DNA from 4 places in the Micromonospora sp. NPDC051141 genome. Region 1 is predicted to be linked to each of the others. Evidence: riboswitches for the same ligand, from Rfam matches in the RefSeq annotation. Region 1 holds a riboswitch; each other region holds the start of a gene.

Region 1 (4,470 bases):
AGGTGCAGTACATGCCGGTCGCGGGTTACCGCCGACCGTACTGACCCGCGTCACGGCGAAGGCCCCCGGTCCTCATCGGACCGGGGGCCTTCCTCCGTCTGGTGGGCCGTCAGCGCGGCGCGCCGAGCGGCGACGGCAGGATCAGCACGTCGTCGAGGTTCACGAACATGATCCGGTGGCCGAACTGGACCTGCACGTAGCGGTTCTCGCCACGGACCACGGTGCGGTCACCGGGGGCGGAGCCGTCGTAGGAGACCGCCCGGTAGTACTCGCCCGGCAGCACACCGCCGACCGCGTACCGCTGGCCGGCCGCGAACGTGTACTGGAGCGGGGAGATGGCCTGGTACGGGATGGTCTCCGGGTAGGCGGCCTGCTCCGGGTAGGCGCGGCCGTACACCGGGATGGTGGCCTTGCCGGGGCGCGGCGTCACCACGAAGCCGGTGGCCCACTTCGCGGTGGGCGCGGTGGCCGGGTTGTGGAACCACGCCTTCTGGCCGAGGTACCAGATCGCGGTCCAGTCGCCCTGCCGGCCGGCCACCGCGTACGTCTGGCCGGCGGAGGCGCGGGCGCCGTGGTCGGAGATGTACATCGTGTCCGGCGTGCCGTCCGGGCGCAGCCCGAGGTCGTTGACCAGCGGGGCGTCCGCGCTCGGCGCGGTCCGCAGCACCACCGCCGAGGAGCCGCGCGACGGGCAGGTCTCGGCCGGCGGGGTGGGCGTGGGGACGCCCGGCGGCTGCTGGTTGCAGCCGACGAACGCGGGCCGGTTGGTGGCGAAGTCCGGGTCGATGGTGACCAGCCCGGTACGCGACGTGCCGGTGGTCCGGAACGGCGCCTTCATCAGGTCGAAGTAGTGCGACCAGTCCCAGTAGGGGCCCGGGTCCCAGTGCATGCCCCGCACGTTGGCGGCGGTGATGCCGGGCACGTTGTCGTGGCCGATGATGTGCTGCCGGTCCATCGGGATGCCGAACTTCTGCGCCAGGTAGCGGACCAGCTTGGCCGAGCTGCGGTACATCGCCTCGGTGTACCAGGTGCCCTGCCCGGCGAAGCCCTCGTGCTCCAGACCGATGGACTTGGCGTTGACGTACCAGTTGCCGGCGTGCCAGCCGACGTCCTTGGCCTTGATGTGCTGCGCGACGTAGCCGTCCACCGACCGCAGCGTGTAGTGCCAGCCCAGGTAGTCGGCACGCTTCACCAGGTCGACGCTGGGGGCGAAGTAGCCCTCGGTGTCGTGGATGACGATGTATTCGATCTTCTGCTGCTTCGGCCGGTCGCCCAGGTCGTGGTTGCCGTAGTCACCCGGGTCGGCGCTGAGCTGCTCGTAGGGGGCGGGAATCCACTCGCAGGCCAGCCGCACCGGGCACTCCAGCCCGTCCGGCCGCGCGGCGTGACGCAGGCCGAGCCGGGCCAGCCCGGCCCGGTCCGGCTGCGCGGCGGTGGCGGCCAGCGTGACCCGTTGCCCGTCGTCGGTGGTCCGGGTCGCGCCCTGGCCGAGTTGGTCGTAGACCTCGTCGGCGAAGGCCGCCGCCGCGTCTGACGTGTCCGCGCCGGAGTAGCGGGCCACCGCGCCGTACCAGGCCGCGACGTCGCTGCCGGCGCCGACCGGCCCACCCAGTGCCTTCTGGTACGACGCCAGCAGCGCCGCGCCACCGCGGATGTTCGCGGCCGGGTCGGTGCGCAGCGTCTGCGCGTCCAGCCCGGTGAGCGTGGCGGCGGCGTCGAGCGTCTGGAGCGAGGCGGTCGGCAGCGGCGTCTCCCGAGTCGGCGCGGCGGCGGTGCCCGGGTCGAGCCGGAGCGGGCGGCTGTCGTCGCCGCGCGGGTCCTCGTCCTCGTCGACGTGCGCGCTGCCCGGCGTGGCCAGCACGTGCGCGGCGTCGGTCAGGTGCATCGGGCCGTAGCCGCCGCTGGTGCTGGGCTGGCCCGGGTGGGTGTCCCACCTCGACTCCAGGTAGGAGACACCGAGCAGCACGTTCTGCGGTACGCCGTACTCGGCCGCCGCGGCAGCGTACTGCTGCTGGCGGTCGCCGGTGGGCTGGGCCGCCTGCGGCGCGGCGCTCACCGGGCCGGTGGTGGCCAGGGCGGTGGCCGTCGCCACGGCGGCGGCGAGCAGGATCCGTCTGCTCGACGGCGGGGCTGAGAGGTGCATCGAACCTCCTGGACAGGGATGGGGGTCACTGCGTTCCACCCTCACTCCGCCCACCCACGGGGGTCAATACCTTTCCAGGCAGTAATCCGATATGAAGGAAATCTTCATTCGCGTTCGTGTGGCGCATCCGGTACGGAGTGTCACGGCCGTTCGGGTTGCGGATCGATAACGGGAATCCTTACTCTGGTCAATCGTCGGCCGCAAGTTTCACCGTCCAACCCGGTCGGTGACGGCCCGACACCGCCGAGTCGCCCACGGGCGAACCGGGGACCCAGGTTCCTGGGGTGAATCCGCAGCCACTGCGGTAGGGCGCCTCCCTTCCCGCCCGAACCCGTCAGCTAACCCGGTAGGCGGTCAGGCAGAAGGAGTACGGACGCCCGGTGGCCCACCATGCCCCGCGGCCGACGTCGAGCCGGTCGGTCGACCGGTCCGCCGCCGTGCCGCGTTTCCGCTGGTCCCGCTTCACCACCACACTCGCCGCCCTGGTCGGCGCCGCGGTCGTCCTGACCGGTGGCGCGACGGCGGCGCACGCGGAACCCTCGGTCGCCGAGATCGAGGCCCAGATCGACCGCGACTGGAACAAGCTCGAACCCGTCATCGAACAGGTCAACGCCGTCCGCGGGCAGCTCGCGGTGCGCCGCAAGCAGGCCGACGCGCTCGGGAAGCAGATCGCCCCGCTCCAGGCCCGGGTGGACGCCGCGCTCGGCCGGGTCGGCGGGCTCGCCGCCGACGCGTACAAGGGCGACAACCTCTCCACGGTCAACGCGCTGCTGGGCAGCCGTTCGCCGAGTGAGCTGGTCACCGGCCTGGAAATGCTGGACCGCTTCGCGCACCACCAGCAGGAGCAGGTTCGCGACATCGCCGCGCTGCGCGACGAACTGGCGGCGAAGAAGAAGCCGCTGGACGCGATGGTCGCCGACCTGAGCCGCACCGAGGCCCAGCTCGCGGCGAAGAAGAAGCAGATCGACGCCGAGATCGCCAAGCTCCAGAAGCTGCGGCTCAAGGTGTACGGCAACGGTGGCGGCGGCCCGCTGCGCCCGGCCCCCTGTCCCGCCGGATACCCGGGCGGCGCGGCCGGGGTGGCGGTCAAGTTCGCCTGCGCCCAGATCGGCAAGATCTACGTGTGGGGCGCGGCCGGCCCGGACCACTTCGACTGCTCGGGCCTGACCATGGCCGCTTGGGCGAAGGCCGGGGTCTCGCTGCCGCACAACGCCCGCCAGCAGCACGACGTGACGAAGCGGGTCAGCCGCGCCGAGCTGCGCGCCGGTGACCTGGTCTTCTACTACGGCGACCTGCACCACGTGGGCATGTACGTCGGGGACGGCTGGGTGGTGCACGCCTCCCAGTCCGGCAAGCCCATCACCATGAAGCGCGTCGATGACGGCGACATCAACAGCTACGGCCGCCCCGGCTGAGGTGCAAGGAGGGGCCCCCTGTTAACGCATTCCGCATAACAGGGGGCCCCGCTCAACAACCGCGCTCGGCGTCAGCGGGTCGGCCAGGTGCGCCAGCTCTGCCAGGACCGGCTCGGCGTCGGGCCGCGTTGGCCCTGGTAGCGCGAGCCGTAGACGGCCGAGCCGTACGGGTGCTCGGCCGGCGACGAGAGCCGGAAGATGCAGAGCTGGCCGATCTTCATGCCCGGCCAGAGCGTGATCGGCAGGTTCGCCACGTTGGACAGCTCCAGCGTGACGTGGCCGGAGAAGCCCGGGTCGATGAAGCCGGCCGTGGAGTGGGTGAGCAGACCGAGCCGCCCCAGGCTCGACTTGCCCTCCAGCCGACCGGCCAGCTCCTCGCCCAGTGAGATCACCTCCAGCGTGGAGGCGAGCACGAACTCGCCCGGGTGCAGCACGAACGGCTGCCCTTCCGGAACCTCCACCATCGACGTCAGGTCGTCCTGCTGCACCGACGGGTCGATGTGCGTGTAGAGGTGGTTGTTGAAGACCCGGAACAGCCGGTCCAGGCGTACGTCGATGCTGGACGGCTGCACCAGCGTGGGCTCGAAGGGCTCCAGCGCGAGCGTGCCCGCCTTGATCTCGGAGACCAGGTCGCGGTCGGAGAGCAGCATCGGAACACTCTAGCGACAGACGGTGGTAACCAGCGTGTCGGACTACTTCTTCGTACACGTGTTCGATAGACTGTCGGCATGGCTTCCTGGTCCGAATTCGCCGCCGACGAACCCCGACTCGCGGCCGAGATCCGCCTTCTGATGCAGCAGTACGGGCCGGGCTTCGGCTACCTCGCCACGGTCCGCGCCGACGGTGGCCCACGGGTGCACCCGGTCTCGCCGCTGATCACCGACGACGGGCTCTGGTGTTTCGTCATCGACT
Region 2 (4,470 bases), on a different contig from region 1:
GTCGCCGGGTTGCGGGCCGCCGACGCCGACCGACCGGCCAGCCGTGTCGCCGACCGACCGGCCGGCTCCGCCACCGACCGGCGGGGCGACACCGTCGCCGACCGGCGGGGCGACACCGTCGCCGACCGGCGGGACGTCACCGTCGCCGAGCGGCAGGGCGACGCCGTCGCCGACCGGCAGGGCGTCCCCGCCGTCGATCGGCAGCGGAGCCACGTCGGCGTTCCCGAGCCGCAGCCGGTGGGCGATGTCCCGCCCCCGACCGGGCGGCACCCGTTCCCGGTCGGCCAGCCGCCGGCTCCGTCCGGTCCGCGGGCCCCGCCCGCCCGCTGACCCGCCGAGGTCCACGCCCGCCCGCTGACCCGCCACGGGCCCGGCCCGTGACCGCGCCCACCGAACCTCACCCCGCACCGCCCCTCGGCGGCCCGGCGGCGCCCGAACTCCGGCCGCGCCCCGCCCCCGACCGGCCGTGCGGAGTTACCCGCCACTGTCTTCCGTGAGGTGCCGACCATGTCGCAGACCGTTCTTCTCAATTTCCTCACCGCCGTCCCCGAGGCCGCCGCCATCTGGTCGGCGCTGACCGTGCTCGCCCTCGTCCTGCTCGCCGTGCTGGTCGCGCGACCGGAACGCGACGGCGCGGAGGAGCCGGCACCCGAACCGGTCGACGCGGAGGCGCTCCACCGCGCCGACCTGGCCCGCTACGCCGACGAGGTGGCGGTGGCCGCGGCCGGGGCCGCGCAGACCGCCCGTCGCCGTCGCGAGCAGTGGCTGGCTGCCCAGAGCGAGGCCGAACGGGCCTGGAGGGCCTACGACGAGGCGGACGCCGCCGCCCGCCGCCTGGCCGGCGCCGGCGCGCTGCCCGCCCCGCACACCCCCCGCACCCCCGCCGAGTACGCGGCGCGCGAGCGCTGGCTGCACCACGCCGCCATGACCGCGCACTGGCGGGGGGAGCTGACCGCCCGCCAGCTCGCCGACGTGCTCGCCCACCGCAACGGGTGGGACCCGCGCCGGCACCCGGCCGAGCAGGAGATCGTGCTGGCCCGAACCGTCCGCGACGGTCGGCGGGCCGGCTGGGAGACGGCCGCCGAGCGGGAACGCCTGGCGTGGCGGGACGCCGAACTGGCCGCCGAGGCGGCCCGCACGCTCGCCGCCGAGGCGTACGCGGCTGCCACGGCGCTGCGGCCGGTGCCCACGTCCCGCGTCCCGACGGCGAGCCGCGTTCCGGTCCCGTCGGCGGTGCGGGGGGCCCGGTGGCGTCCGGCCCGCGTCGGCTGAGCGCCCCCGGGGAGCACGTCGACCGAATCGTTACCCGGAACCGGTGAGGCCGGTCACCGGAGGTGTCCGCCGGCGACCGGCCGGATCGATGGCCCCTGCTGCGCCCGTTGCCCGGTTCTCCGCCGTCCGGATGTCCGCTTCCTGCCGCACGGCGCCGAGCTGGCCGCTCGTCCCATTGAGGGAGGTCGGTGACCGGCTGTTCCGAATCCGTAGTCGTAGAGGACGTTTACGCAGGTGAGGGCGCTTGGCAGGGCGTGTACCCGCCGGTAGTGTCGGCGCGTCCGGTGCGGTTCCCGATCGCAGATGGCGACGCCGCGCCGACCCGCCTAATCGTGCATACGAACCGGGGACCCAACGCAACACCGGGGTGAATCCGCGAGCCCACGGCCGCGGTAGGGCGTACTTCCCGCCCGAATCCGTCAGCTAACCCGGTCGGCGGCCACGGAAGGAGTTCCATCCCGTGCCCACCACCCCCCGAACGTCTCCCCGCCTCCACGGCCCCGGGGTGCCGGCGCTCGCCTGACGCGACGCGCTTCCGACCCCGTCCCGCCCGGCATCCGGGCGACTTCCCGCGGCCGTCCCGCCCGCCAGCGCGTGTGAGTTCCTCCACGCGCGGGGTCGGCGCGTGCCGCCCACCCCCGTGGAGGAAACCCGTGAAGTACCACCTGAAGCGCCACCTGCGTCGCCTCGCGACCGAGCGTCCGTACCAGATCATCGCCGGTTCGGCGGCGGCCCTCGTGCTGGCCGGCGGCACCGGCGCCGCGCTGACCGCCACCGACGACGCGCCGACCCGGCAGGAGAACACCGCCGCGGTGGCGGAACTCGGCTCCCGCCTCGGCGACACCGCCAGCCGCAGCGAGGCGCGCATCGCCGTCCCGTCGCCGAGCGCGTCGCCCAGCGCCTCGCCGAGCGCCTCCCCCCGCCGCTCGCCCAGCGCCTCGCCCACGGCCTCGCCGTCGGCGAAGGTCGCCGACCCGGACACCACCCGCAAGGCCACGCCGAAGCCGCCGTCGAGCAAGGTGCTCGACTACGACTACCAGGCGCAGACCACCTACTACTACTGCGGCCCGGCCGCGGTGCGGAACGCGCTCAGCGCCACCGGCATCGAGCGCAGCCAGGACACGCTCGCCGTCGCGCTCGGTACCACCGAGATGGGCACCAACTCGGCCGAGGACACCACCCGGGTGCTCAACCAGCAGGTCAAGGGCGACCCGTACCGGACCCGCATGATTCCTGGCGCGGCCACCAAGGAGCAGATCGACCGGCTCCAGGCCGACGTGGTCAACGCGGTCCGCAACGGCCGGGCGGTGGTCTCGAACGTCGTCGGGGACGCCACCGACACCAACGGCGGCTGGCACTCGTTCCCGGGCGGCCACTACATCGCCGTGGTCGGCTACCAGAACGACGGCCGGACCGTACGGATCGCCGACTCGGCGGACCCGTCGCTGCCGGCGTACTGGGTCAGCACCATCGACCTGGCGAACTGGATGGCCACGCGCGGCTACTCCGCCTGACCGTACGCGTCGAAGGCCGGCACCCCGGTTCGGGGTGCCGGCCTTCGTGGTGTCTCAGCTGTTCCAGTGCTGGTTGACGAGGTCGGTGGCCTGCTTCTCCCACTGCGCGTACGCGTCCGGGTAGGCCGACACCTGCACGGTCTGGGCGGCCTTGGTCAGCGGCATGTCCTGCCAGCCGTCGACCTGCTTCAACCCCTTCAGGAACGCGAGCGTGGAGTATTCGGGGTCGGTGATCTGCTCCGGGGTGCCCCAACCAGAGGAGGGGCGCTGCTGGAACAGACCCAGCGAGTCGTGGTCGTTGCGGTCACCGAGGTGACCCAGGTTCTCCAGCTTCGACTCCTGCAACGCGGTGGCGATCGAGATGACCGCGGCCCGCTCCGGCAGCCCGGCCTTCTTCGTCGCCGCGATGATCGCCTTGACGTTGGCCGTCTGCTCGTCGTTCAGGTTGATCGTGGACTGCTCACCCTGCACGCTCGCCACCGTGACCGGCTTGCCGGCGGTAGCGGCGTGCGCGGACTCGACGTGACCGGCGATCGGACCGGCGAACACACCACCGGTGAAAGCCAGACCAGCAATACCCAGCACACTCTTACGCAGCATCGTGTTCACGGGGGGCTCCATTCGGGGGTCAACGCACCCGGGGGGTGCGGGCACCGTCAGGCGCACAAGACAAGTTCTGGCTGCTCGCGGGGCGGGGGCCTCAATCGCGGCGCCGGAAGTGTGTGCAACGACCGGGGACCCACCGTCATTCCCGGGCGGGGCCGGCGGCGGGGGCCGCTTGCCTTCCTCGGCCGTGCACCGGGATACAACGCCGCCACCCCGTCGACGATTCCGCCGCGAGCGTGCCGCCCACCACCCCGAAACCGGACAACGCACCCACTGAGGCACGCCCGGCACTGGAACGCTACGGATGTCTCACGCGCGCCCAGACGTCCACCGCGTTCCACTCGCCGCCCCACCCGGCCGTTGGCTGGCGGACAGTCAGTGCTCCGGAGCCTGCAAACCTGATGGCGTGGACGGGTCAGGACGGCGACCCGTCCACGCCCTCAAGTTCGTAGCGCTGCGGGCGCAAGCACCGCCCGGCGTGCCCGACGCGTCGACACCGCTCCGCGCCCAGCTTCTGGAACGACGCGGTGGTGTCTCCCGGTTCCGAGGACGGTCACCGCGTTCCATTCGACCCGGGGCGGCACCGGCCGTGCGTGGTCTCGCGCGGGGTGTCCGTGCGGTGGCAGACTGCGGCGTATGGGCGATGCGACGGCGACCCGCCACCTGGTGCTCCTGCACGGCATGGGCGCCACCGGCGAGGTGTGGTTGCCCTGGGCGCCGCTGCTGGAGCGTCGCTGGCAGGGACGTTGGCTCGCCCCCGACCTGGCCGGCCACGGCTGGTCACCGCCGTTGCCGGGCGCCGGGTACTCGTTCGCGGCCCTGGCGCGGCGCGTGGCGGACGGGCTCGACGCGCTCCGGCTCGGCCCGCACGACCGACTGGTGCTGCTCGGGCACTCGCTCGGTGGTGTGGTGGCGCTGGCGCTCGCCGCACGGCAGCGGGGCCTGCCGGTCGACGCGGTGGTCGGGCTGGGCATCAAGGTGGTCTGGTCACCGGCCGAGCTGGCCAAGGCGGACGAGTTGGCGGCCCGGCCGGTGACCTGGTTCGCCACCCGTGACGAGGCGGCCCGCCGCTACCTGC
Region 3 (4,470 bases), on a different contig from region 1:
GCCGGCTGGCTGGGCGACCTCGACGCGGGCCGGCTCCAGGTGGTCACCAGCCTCCAGGCCAAGGGCATGGAGTACGACGGGGTGGTGCTGGTCGCGCCGAGCGAGATCCGGGCCGACCCGGGTTCGGGTGTCCGCACGCTCTACGTCGCGCTGTCCCGGGCCACCCAGCGCCTGACCACGCTCGATCCGGTGGGCTGACGCCCCAGTCACTTGCACACATAGCGATGTGAGCATAGATTGGGTCCGTCCGGGACCCGGGGCGGGAGGGTGTGTGCGTGGGCGCAGGTCATGACCACAGCGCCGCGGTGGCCAACGCGGCGCACCGGCACTCCGGTCGGCTCTGGGCGGCGTTCGCGCTGCTCGCCGTGTTGATGGTGGTCGAGGCGGTGGCCGCCGTCACGACCGGTTCGCTCGCGCTGCTCTCCGACGCCGGCCACATGTTCACCGACGTGCTCGGCATCGGCATGGCGCTCGCGGCGATCACCGCCACCCGGCGCGCCCGGACCGACCCGCAACGCACGTTCGGGCTCTACCGGCTGGAGGTGCTCGCCGCGCTGGCCAACGCGGTGCTGCTCGGCGCCGTCGCGGTCTACGTCCTGATCGAGGCGGTACGCCGGTTCGGCGAGCCGCCGGAGGTGCTCGCCGGGCCGATGCTGGTGGTGGCCGTGCTCGGCCTGCTCGCCAACATCGCCGCGTTCGCGCTGCTGCGCTCCGGCGCCCAGGAGAGCATCAACCTGCGTGGCGCGTACCTGGAGGTGCTGGGCGACCTGCTCGGCTCGCTCGGCGTGATCGGCGCCGCGCTGGTCATCGCGGTCACCGACTGGTGGTGGGCCGATCCGCTGGTCGCGGTGGCGATCGGCCTGTTCATCCTGCCGCGCACCTGGCGGCTCGGCCGGGCCGCGGTGCGGATCCTGGTGCAGGCCGCGCCGGAACACCTCCAGGTGACCGCCGTGCACGACCGGCTGACCGCCGTGCCCGGCGTGGCCGAGGTGCACGACCTGCACGTCTGGACGCTCACCTCCGGCATGGACGTGGCCTCGGCGCACCTGACCACCGATCCGGGCGCGGAGGTCGCCACCGTGCTGGCCGCCGCCCGGGCCGCGCTGCACGAGGACTTCTCGATCGATCACGCCACGTTGCAGATCGAACCCGGAGCGTCCGCCGGCGCCTGCGGCCCGACCGGCTGGTAGTTAGGACAGACTTAAATTCGAGTGGCTATTGTTGGCTTATGCCGGTTTTGCCCGGTATTCGGTTCCGGGTGGCGGAGCCGACCCCGGGCAACGCCGGTAGGCTCGGTCGCGGCCGACCCGCAGGCGTCATCCGGCGCCGACGGAGCGGCCGTCGCCTAATCGCCCGCGGGGCGAGCCGGGGAACCACGTACGTGGGGTGCATCCGCGTCAGCGGTAGGGATCTTCCGTCCCGAACCCGTCAGCTAACCCGGTCGGCGGTTGACGGAAGGACACGTGAATGCCCCCAGTGGCACCTGTACGACGGACGGCCGCCCGGATGGCGGCCATGCTCGTCGCGATGCTGGCCCTCGGCCTCGTGACGGCGCCGGTCTCCCCCGCCTCGGCGGCGCCCCCGACTGGCCGGCTCGCCGCCGCGCCCGGTGACGACGACGAGGGCGGCACACCGGCGCTGCGCGCCAAGCTCGACGCCGCCAGCAAGGGCTGGCTGGAGGCCAAGGCCGCGCTGACCCGGTCGGTGACCCGGCAGAAGCAGCTCAACGAACGACTCGTGACGATCGACGCGGAGCTGGTCGAGCGCAACGCCAAGGTCGGTGAGATCGCCGAGGTGGCGTACCGCACCGGCCGGATGGGCACCGCCGCGGCGCTGCTCGGCAGCACCAGCCCGGAAGGCTTCATGGACCGGGCCGCCGCCCTGGAGACGGTCGCCGCGCACGAGGACCGGACGCTGCGCGAGCTGATCATCACCCGCGACGAGGCGCTCCGCACCCGTACCGCGCTCGACGGCGAGGTCCGCGAGCAACGCAAGCAGGTCACGGTGATGGCCAAGCGCAAGGAGCAGGCCGAGCAGGCGCTGGAGGAGGCCAACAACCGGCCGTCCGCCAGCAGCGGCGGCGGCACCGGGATCCGGGGCACCTCCACCGCGAACGCGAAGCCGGCCAAGCGCAACTCCGACGGCTCCTGGCCGGCCGAGTCGTGCAGCGTCAACGACCCGACGCCGGCCAGCGGCTGCATCACCCCGCGTACGCTGCACGCGCTGCAACAGGCCCAGGCCGCCGGCTTCACCAGGTACGTCTCCTGCCACCGACCCAGCGGCTCCGGCGAGCACCCGAAGGGTCGGGCCTGCGACTTCGCGGCCCAGAAGAGCGGCTTCGGCGGCGTGGCCAGCGGCGGCGACCGGACGTACGGCAACAACCTGGCCGCGTACTTCGTGCGCAACGCCGACCCGCTCGCCGTGCTCTACGTGATCTGGTTCAAGCAGATCTGGCTGCCCAGCAGCGGCTGGAAGTCGTACAGCGGGGGCAACGGCGACCCGTCCAGCGACCACACCAACCACGTGCACCTGTCGGTCTACTGAGCACTACGCCCCACGACGTACACCGGGTGTCGGGGGGGGGGGGGGGGGGGGGGGGGGGGGGGGGGGGGGGGGGGGGGGGGGGGGGGGGGGGGGGGGGGGGCCCCCCCCGCCGCGCGCCGGCCCCCCCCCCCCCCCCCCCCCCCCCCCCCCCCCCCCCCCCGGGGCGACGATCGGGACATGAGACGACTCTCCCCCGCCGGCCGCAAGGCGCTGCTCACCGCGCACCTGGCCACCTCGCTCGGCTGGCTCGGCACCGACCTGACGCTGCTCGCGCTCGGCGTCGCCGGGCTGCGGGGCGCCGATCCCGACGTGGTCTACCCGGCGGCGGCGCTGGTGGTCACCTGGCTGTTCGCACCGCTGAGCGTGGCGGTCTGGCTGATCGGGACCGCCAGCGCCCTGCTCACTCCGTGGGGCCTGCTGCGCTGGCGATGGGTGCTGGTGAAGATCGCGCTCACCACCGTCATGCTCGGCCTGGTGCTGCTCCTGCTGACCCCCCGGATCCGGCACCTCGGCGCGCTCGCCGGGGCAGCCGACGCGCACCTGCGGGTCGACCTGGTGGTGCCGCCGGCCGTCTCCACCACGCTGCTGCTGATCGCCACCGTGCTGTCCGTCTGGAAGCCGTGGGGGCGGATCAGGCGGGCCGGCCCTCCAGCGTCGCGCCGAGGCGGGCGGCGAGGCCCAGGTGAGCGGCCCGTGCCTGGCGGAACGCGTAACCGAACAGCGGTGCCGGCGCGGTGAGCGTGATCTCCACGTCGATCCGCACCACGCCGTCGGGCTCGTCGCGCAGCCGGGTGTGGTTACGCACCGTCGTGGCCGGCTGCTGCCGGGCGACGGTGACCACCTCGTCCTCGGTGGCGACCAGCACGTCCGCCTGGTAGGTGACCGGGAAGTGCAGCGGACCGAGCTCCAGCCGGTCGGTGATCGCGAAGCTGGCCAGCGCGCCCGGCCGGGGCGGCAACTGCCGGACCCGCACGATCAGCGGATGCAGCTCGCCCTGCCGGCTCAGGTCGCCGAGCAGGGCCACCGCGTCCGCCCGGCTGCACCGGGCCTGCACGGTGTAGCTGAAGCTGTCGCTGCTCTGCAACCGGTCCCCCTCGCCGTCGTGGGTCCGGACGATCGTCCCGTACCGGGGCCGGCCTGGCAACGGGTCGAAGGTCCCCCGGCCGGCGAGGGGCCGGACGCAGGATCGGTGCGTGGGCGGGTGGCGCTCAGGCGCCGGGGAGCACCTCGGGAGCCTCATCGGCGAACCAGGGCTCCGGCGCGCCGAAGAGACCGAGCAGGCCGGTCACCCAGAGCTGCCGGTGCACGAACCGGCTCGGCTCGGTGACCACGAGCTTGACGCCGCTGACCTCGCAGGTCTGGAAGCCGGCGACCATCGCGCTGATGCCGACCGAGTCGATGAACGTGACGAGCCGCATGTTCAGCTCGATCCGGACGGGACGCGCCTTGGCCAGCACCTCGGCGATCGCTTCCCGCACCTCGTACGCGGTGTCGACGTCGATCTCCCCACGGGGCGCGATCTGGACGACACCACCCGGACGCACCGATTTCACGATCGACAGGCTCACGCGAGCACCTCCACTCGCCCCAACGGGCGCCTCATCAGTACGCGGGCCGCGACCGAGAGTATTCCTCCAACGGCCCCGGTCGCCACCCCCCGGGATGAGCAATTCGCGGACTGGGCACACCTGGGTGAGCCCAAACCGCACCTCCGGGTTCCGATTTCCCCTTCGACGCGGACCAGCGACCGGCCGAACGACCGGACCGGGTCGGCCGATCCGCCGACCCAGGGTAGCGGGCCCGCGCATCCCGCAGGCACACCCGGTCCCCGGCGCGTACGGGTGATTCCGCCCACCCCGTCCGGTTCCCCGTCGCTCGACCGGCGGAGCGGCCGGGGTTTGGCGCGGGAGCGGGCGGGGCACTGCC
Region 4 (4,470 bases), on a different contig from region 1:
CGCTCAGCTCGGCGCTGACCGCGTTGACGCAGTGCCCGCAGGTCATGCCCTGCACCTGGTAGGTGGTGTCCATCTCGCCCTCCGATCAGATACCCCCTGGGGGTACGAGTCGAACGGTATCATACCCCCGAGGGGTACGGTATCCTCGACGCATGACCACGCCGTCCACCCCGGTCCGGGGCTACACCGCCAGCAAGGACCAACTGCTCGCGCGGCTCCGCCGCATCGAGGGACAGGTCCGGGGCATCGAGAAGATGGTCGAGGACGACCGTTACTGCATCGACGTGCTGACCCAGATCTCCGCCATCCAGGCCGCGCTGGACAAGGTCGCGCTGGGCCTGCTCGACGGCCACGCCCGGCACTGCATGCACGAGGGCGCCGCCGAGGGCCGCGCCGACGAGATGGCCACCGAGATGATGGCCGCAGTGGGCCGCCTCATGAAACGCGGCTGACCCAGCCCTCTCCCCTCCCCTCCCTGCCCCGCCCCGCCCCGCCCCGCCCCGTCGATCTTGCAGTTGCGGCCCAAGAGATGCCCCGTTCGCGCCGCTTGCCGAGGCCGTAACTGCAAGATCGCGCAGGTGGGGTGGCTACCATGACCCGGCGGCGACCCCGGGCGTGGACAGGACGCGTCCGCGCCGGCCGGTGGACGACCGGGCCGGTGAACCGGTGCGCCGCGACCCGTAGGGAGAGCCGCCGTGGGCGCCGACCACACCCGTCCCGCCCCCGCCGCGCCGCCGGGCGTACGCCGGCTCCTGTTCGCGACCGTGGTGCCGCTCTTCGTGCTCACCGTGCTCGCGGCGCTGGTGCTCTGGCCCCGGGGCGGCGGCCCGGAGCCGGCCGAAGCCGAGAACGTGCCACGCCACCACGGCACGGTGACCCGGGTGGTGACCGAGCCCTGTCCGCCCACGCCGGAGGCCCCCGCGGGCGGCGGCGGCCGGTGCGGCACCGTGACGGTCGCCGCGGAGCAGGGCCCGGACGCCGGCCGGCAGGTCGAGACGCCGATCCCGGACGGGCCCGGGGCACCCCGCGTCGAGGTCGGCGACGAGGTGATCCTGGTCGAGTTGACCGACCCGGCCGACCCGTCGGTGAAGGCGTACAACATCGCCGAGCACCAGCGCGCCACGCCGTTGATCTGGCTGGTGGCGCTCTTCGCCGCCGCGATCGTGGCGTTCGGGCGCTGGCGCGGGCTGGCCGCGTTGGGTGGCCTGGTGGCGAGCTTCGCCATCCTGCTCGGCTTCGTGCTGCCCGGGATCGGCGCCGGCCGGTCCCCGCTGCCGGTGGCGATCGTCGGCGCCGCGCTGATCATGTTCGTGGTGCTCTACCTGACCCACGGGATCAGCGCGCAGACGTCCGTGGCGGTGCTCGGCACGCTCGGCAGCCTGGTGGTCACCGGCGTGCTGGGCACGCTCGCCACCGCCGCCACCCACCTGACCGGCTTCGGCAGCGAGGACGCCACCACGCTCTCCATGTTCCAGGGCGGCGTGGACCTGCACGGCCTGCTGCTGGCCGGCATCATCATCGGCTCGCTGGGAGTGCTGGACGACGTCACGGTCACCCAGGCGGCCACCGTCACCGAGCTGGCGCACGCCAACCCCGACCTGTCCCGACGGCAGCTCTACCGGGCGGCGACCCGGGTGGGCCGGGCGCACATCGCGTCCACTGTCAACACCATCGTGCTGGCGTACGCGGGCGCCTCGCTGCCGCTGCTGCTCCTGCTGGTGGCCGACTCCCGCCCGGTGAGCGAGATCCTCACCAGCGAGTTCCTGGCCCAGGAGATCGTCCGCAGCGCGGTGGCGACCCTCGGCCTGATCGCCGCCGTACCGCTCACCACCGCGCTGGCCGCGGTCGTGGCCACCGCCGGACGGCACGGCCCGGCGACCGGGGCGTCGCCGACGCCGCCGGGCCGGCCCCCCGCGGCCCGCCGCGAGGCGCTGGAGGCGCTCGGCGGGACGTCGGCCGAACGGCGGCCCGACCACCGGGGAAGTACGGATGTCGCATGGTGACACTCCGCAGCGTGACGGCGCGCGGGAAACGCGATGCTGGTCACGCTGGGCAATGTCGAATTCTCGCGATTGGTCGGCTTCCGGGCGTAGATCCCCGGTCGACATCTCGGGTAACCTCGCTGCCGGTCACCGCCGAAGGCGCGCACCCGCGCCTGCGGTGCCGCCGCCCAATCGCCTCCGGGCGAGCCGGGGAACCAGGTACATGGGGTGAATCCGCGTCAGCGGTAGGGGCCGCTTCCGTCCCGAACCCGTCAGCTAACCCGGTCGGCGGCCGACGGAAGGGAACACTGTGACGGCACCCCTGCGCCGCTGCTTGACACCCGTGGTGGCCGTGCTCGCCGCGCTCGCCGTGCTGGTCGGGCCGACCCCGGCGTCGGCGGCTCCGCACACCGCCGCCCCCAACCCCTCGGGGCACTCGGAGGACGACGACCCACCGCTGATCAGCGAGGCCGTCACCGCCGCCAACCGGGCCTACCTCCAGGCCAAGTCCAAGCTGGACACGTCGCGCAAGCGGCAGCTCAAGCTCGCGCTGGAGGTGAAGGCGGCGCAGAACGAGCTGGACGCGCTCAGCCCGCAGGTCACCGAGATCGCCGCGCAGTCCTACCGCACCGGTCGGGTCGGTGCGATGGCGATGCTGCTGGAGAGCGACTCGCCCGACTCGTTCGTCCGTCGGGCCAGTGCCCTGGACGAACTCAACCTGTTCAACGGGCAGCGGCTCGCCGCCATCAACGCGGTGAAGACGCGCGCCGAGCAGGCCAAGATCGCGCTCGACGCCGAGGTGCGCGAGCAGGAGAAGCAGACGAACGCGATGGCCCGCGAGAAGGTCGAGGCGCAGAAGGCGCTGAAGCTGGTCGGTGGGCTGGACTTCACCGGTGGCCTGGTCTCGGCCACCTCCCCGGTTGCCAAGATCGGCCCCGGCCGCACCGCCGACGGCGGATGGAAGTCCGAGTCGTGCAGCGAGAACGACCCGACCACCTCCGGCTGCGTCACGCCGCGCACGCTGCACGCGTACAAGGAGGTCAAGCGCGCCGGCTTCAACCGCTTCGTGGGCTGCTACCGCCCCGGCGGGCCGTGGGAGCACCCCAAGGGCAAGGCGTGCGACTGGTCGTTGCAGAACAGCGGCTTCTCGCCGTGGCACAACAACGACACCCGCCGGTACGGCAACGAGGTGGCCGCCTTCCTCATCCGTAACGCCGACCGGCTGGGCATCTACTACGTGATCTGGAACCGGCAGATCTGGTTCCCGGCGACCGGCTGGAGTTCCTACAGCGGGCCCTCCAACCACACCGACCACGTGCACATGTCACTGCTCTGACGCGTACGCGAGAAGGGGCCGCCTCCGGGCGGCCCCTTCCGTGTGTCCGGGGGTGGTCAGCCGGCGAGCGCCGGGTCCGCCGGTGCGGCCGGGGCGGGCACCGGGGCCGGGGACTGCGCCACCGTTCGCACCTCGCCGCCGCTGAGCCGGTACGACATGCCGGCCACCGCGCACGCTCCCGCGGCCACCCGCTCGGCGAGCACCGTCGAGCGGGCCAACAGGGTCTCCACGGTCTGCGCGATGTGGATGTCGATGATGCCGTCGAGGTCCTCGACCTCCTGCCGGGCGGCCCGGAGCAGGCTGGGCGAGACGGCGTCCACCACCGCGCCCAGGTGCCCGGCCGGCGCGGAGCCGGTGCGGACCGCCTCGCGGGCCGCCTGGACCGCGCCGCACGAGTCGTGGCCGAGCACCACCACGAGGGGCGTGCCGAGCACGGTCACCGCGTACTCGACGCTGCCGAGCACCTCGGGGCCGGCGGTGTGCCCGGCGGTACGCACCACGAAGAGGTCGCCGAGACCGCGGTCGAAGATGATCTCGGCGGCGAGCCGGGAGTCGGAGCAGCCGACGATCACCGCGAACGGGTGCTGGCCCTCGGCGACCGCGGCCCGGTGCCCGGCGTCCTGGTTCGGATGCTGCGGCACGCCGGTGACGAACCGGTGGTTACCGGCCCGTAGTTCGGCGAGTGCCTCGTCGGGAGTGCTCGGGATCATCGCTGCTCACCTCGTCCTCGGGCGGAACGACCGGGCCGGCGGTCGGCGGTGTCGGCCTCGCGACCCACCGTCACACGAGACCGATGGCACGTCAAGATTTCGTGATACGCATTTCATGCGTTATGACTCGACCCGCTCCGGGTCCGGGCCATCGCCCGCCACGCCATACGATGACCACCATGGCGACCACACCAGGCGAGGACGGGAGCCGCCGGCACTGGACCTTCCTCACCAACCACGGGCACGTGCTGCTGGCCATCGCGCGCAACCCCACCGCGCGGCTGCGGGACGTGGCGGACGAGGTGGGCGTCACCGAGCGGGCGGCCCAGGCGATCGTCGCCGACCTGGAGGCCGGCGGCTACCTCCACCGCACCCGGGTGGGTCGGCGCAACGAGTACACGATCAACCCGAACGGTCGTTTCCGGCACCCCGCCGAGGCCGA

The links. Region 1 has a riboswitch for cyclic di-AMP ahead of ACIA6B_RS09725 (NlpC/P60 family protein). Riboswitches for the same ligand answer to the same signal wherever they lie in the genome.
Region 2: linked by a shared signal. The riboswitch ahead of ACIA6B_RS03895 (C39 family peptidase) and the one ahead of ACIA6B_RS09725 (NlpC/P60 family protein) in region 1 are both predicted to bind cyclic di-AMP.
Region 3: linked by a shared signal. The riboswitch ahead of ACIA6B_RS21220 (coiled-coil domain-containing protein) and the one ahead of ACIA6B_RS09725 (NlpC/P60 family protein) in region 1 are both predicted to bind cyclic di-AMP.
Region 4: linked by a shared signal. The riboswitch ahead of ACIA6B_RS11760 (hypothetical protein) and the one ahead of ACIA6B_RS09725 (NlpC/P60 family protein) in region 1 are both predicted to bind cyclic di-AMP.

The regions. Positions count from the first base shown of each region.
Region 1 covers NZ_JBITFD010000004.1:297,426-301,895, reverse strand. Annotated here, with positions in the region: gene ACIA6B_RS09735 (NlpC/P60 family protein) at 1-44, shown strand, start outside; gene ACIA6B_RS09730 (N-acetylmuramoyl-L-alanine amidase) at 110-2,143, opposite strand; cyclic di-AMP (ydaO/yuaA leader) riboswitch at 2,375-2,510, shown strand; gene ACIA6B_RS09725 (NlpC/P60 family protein) at 2,524-3,558, shown strand; gene dcd (dCTP deaminase) at 3,630-4,208, opposite strand; gene ACIA6B_RS09715 (pyridoxamine 5'-phosphate oxidase family protein) at 4,287-4,470, shown strand, end outside.
Region 2 covers NZ_JBITFD010000002.1:333,199-337,668, forward strand. Annotated here, with positions in the region: gene ACIA6B_RS03885 (hypothetical protein) at 1-330, shown strand, start outside; gene ACIA6B_RS03890 (hypothetical protein) at 508-1,272, shown strand; cyclic di-AMP (ydaO/yuaA leader) riboswitch at 1,586-1,725, shown strand; gene ACIA6B_RS03895 (C39 family peptidase) at 1,926-2,786, shown strand; gene ACIA6B_RS03900 (hypothetical protein) at 2,841-3,395, opposite strand; gene ACIA6B_RS03905 (alpha/beta fold hydrolase) at 4,029-4,470, shown strand, end outside.
Region 3 covers NZ_JBITFD010000011.1:97,217-101,686, forward strand. Annotated here, with positions in the region: gene ACIA6B_RS21210 (HelD family protein) at 1-198, shown strand, start outside; gene ACIA6B_RS21215 (cation diffusion facilitator family transporter) at 276-1,190, shown strand; cyclic di-AMP (ydaO/yuaA leader) riboswitch at 1,333-1,463, shown strand; gene ACIA6B_RS21220 (coiled-coil domain-containing protein) at 1,468-2,544, shown strand; gene ACIA6B_RS21225 (hypothetical protein) at 2,722-3,282, shown strand; gene ACIA6B_RS21230 (SRPBCC family protein) at 3,176-3,688, opposite strand; gene ACIA6B_RS21235 (STAS domain-containing protein) at 3,753-4,112, opposite strand.
Region 4 covers NZ_JBITFD010000005.1:119,628-124,097, reverse strand. Annotated here, with positions in the region: gene ACIA6B_RS11775 (heavy-metal-associated domain-containing protein) at 1-73, opposite strand, end outside; gene ACIA6B_RS11770 (metal-sensitive transcriptional regulator) at 153-452, shown strand; gene ACIA6B_RS11765 (YibE/F family protein) at 696-2,003, shown strand; cyclic di-AMP (ydaO/yuaA leader) riboswitch at 2,158-2,289, shown strand; gene ACIA6B_RS11760 (hypothetical protein) at 2,293-3,318, shown strand; gene ACIA6B_RS11755 (carbonic anhydrase) at 3,375-4,028, opposite strand; gene ACIA6B_RS11750 (helix-turn-helix domain-containing protein) at 4,199-4,470, shown strand, end outside.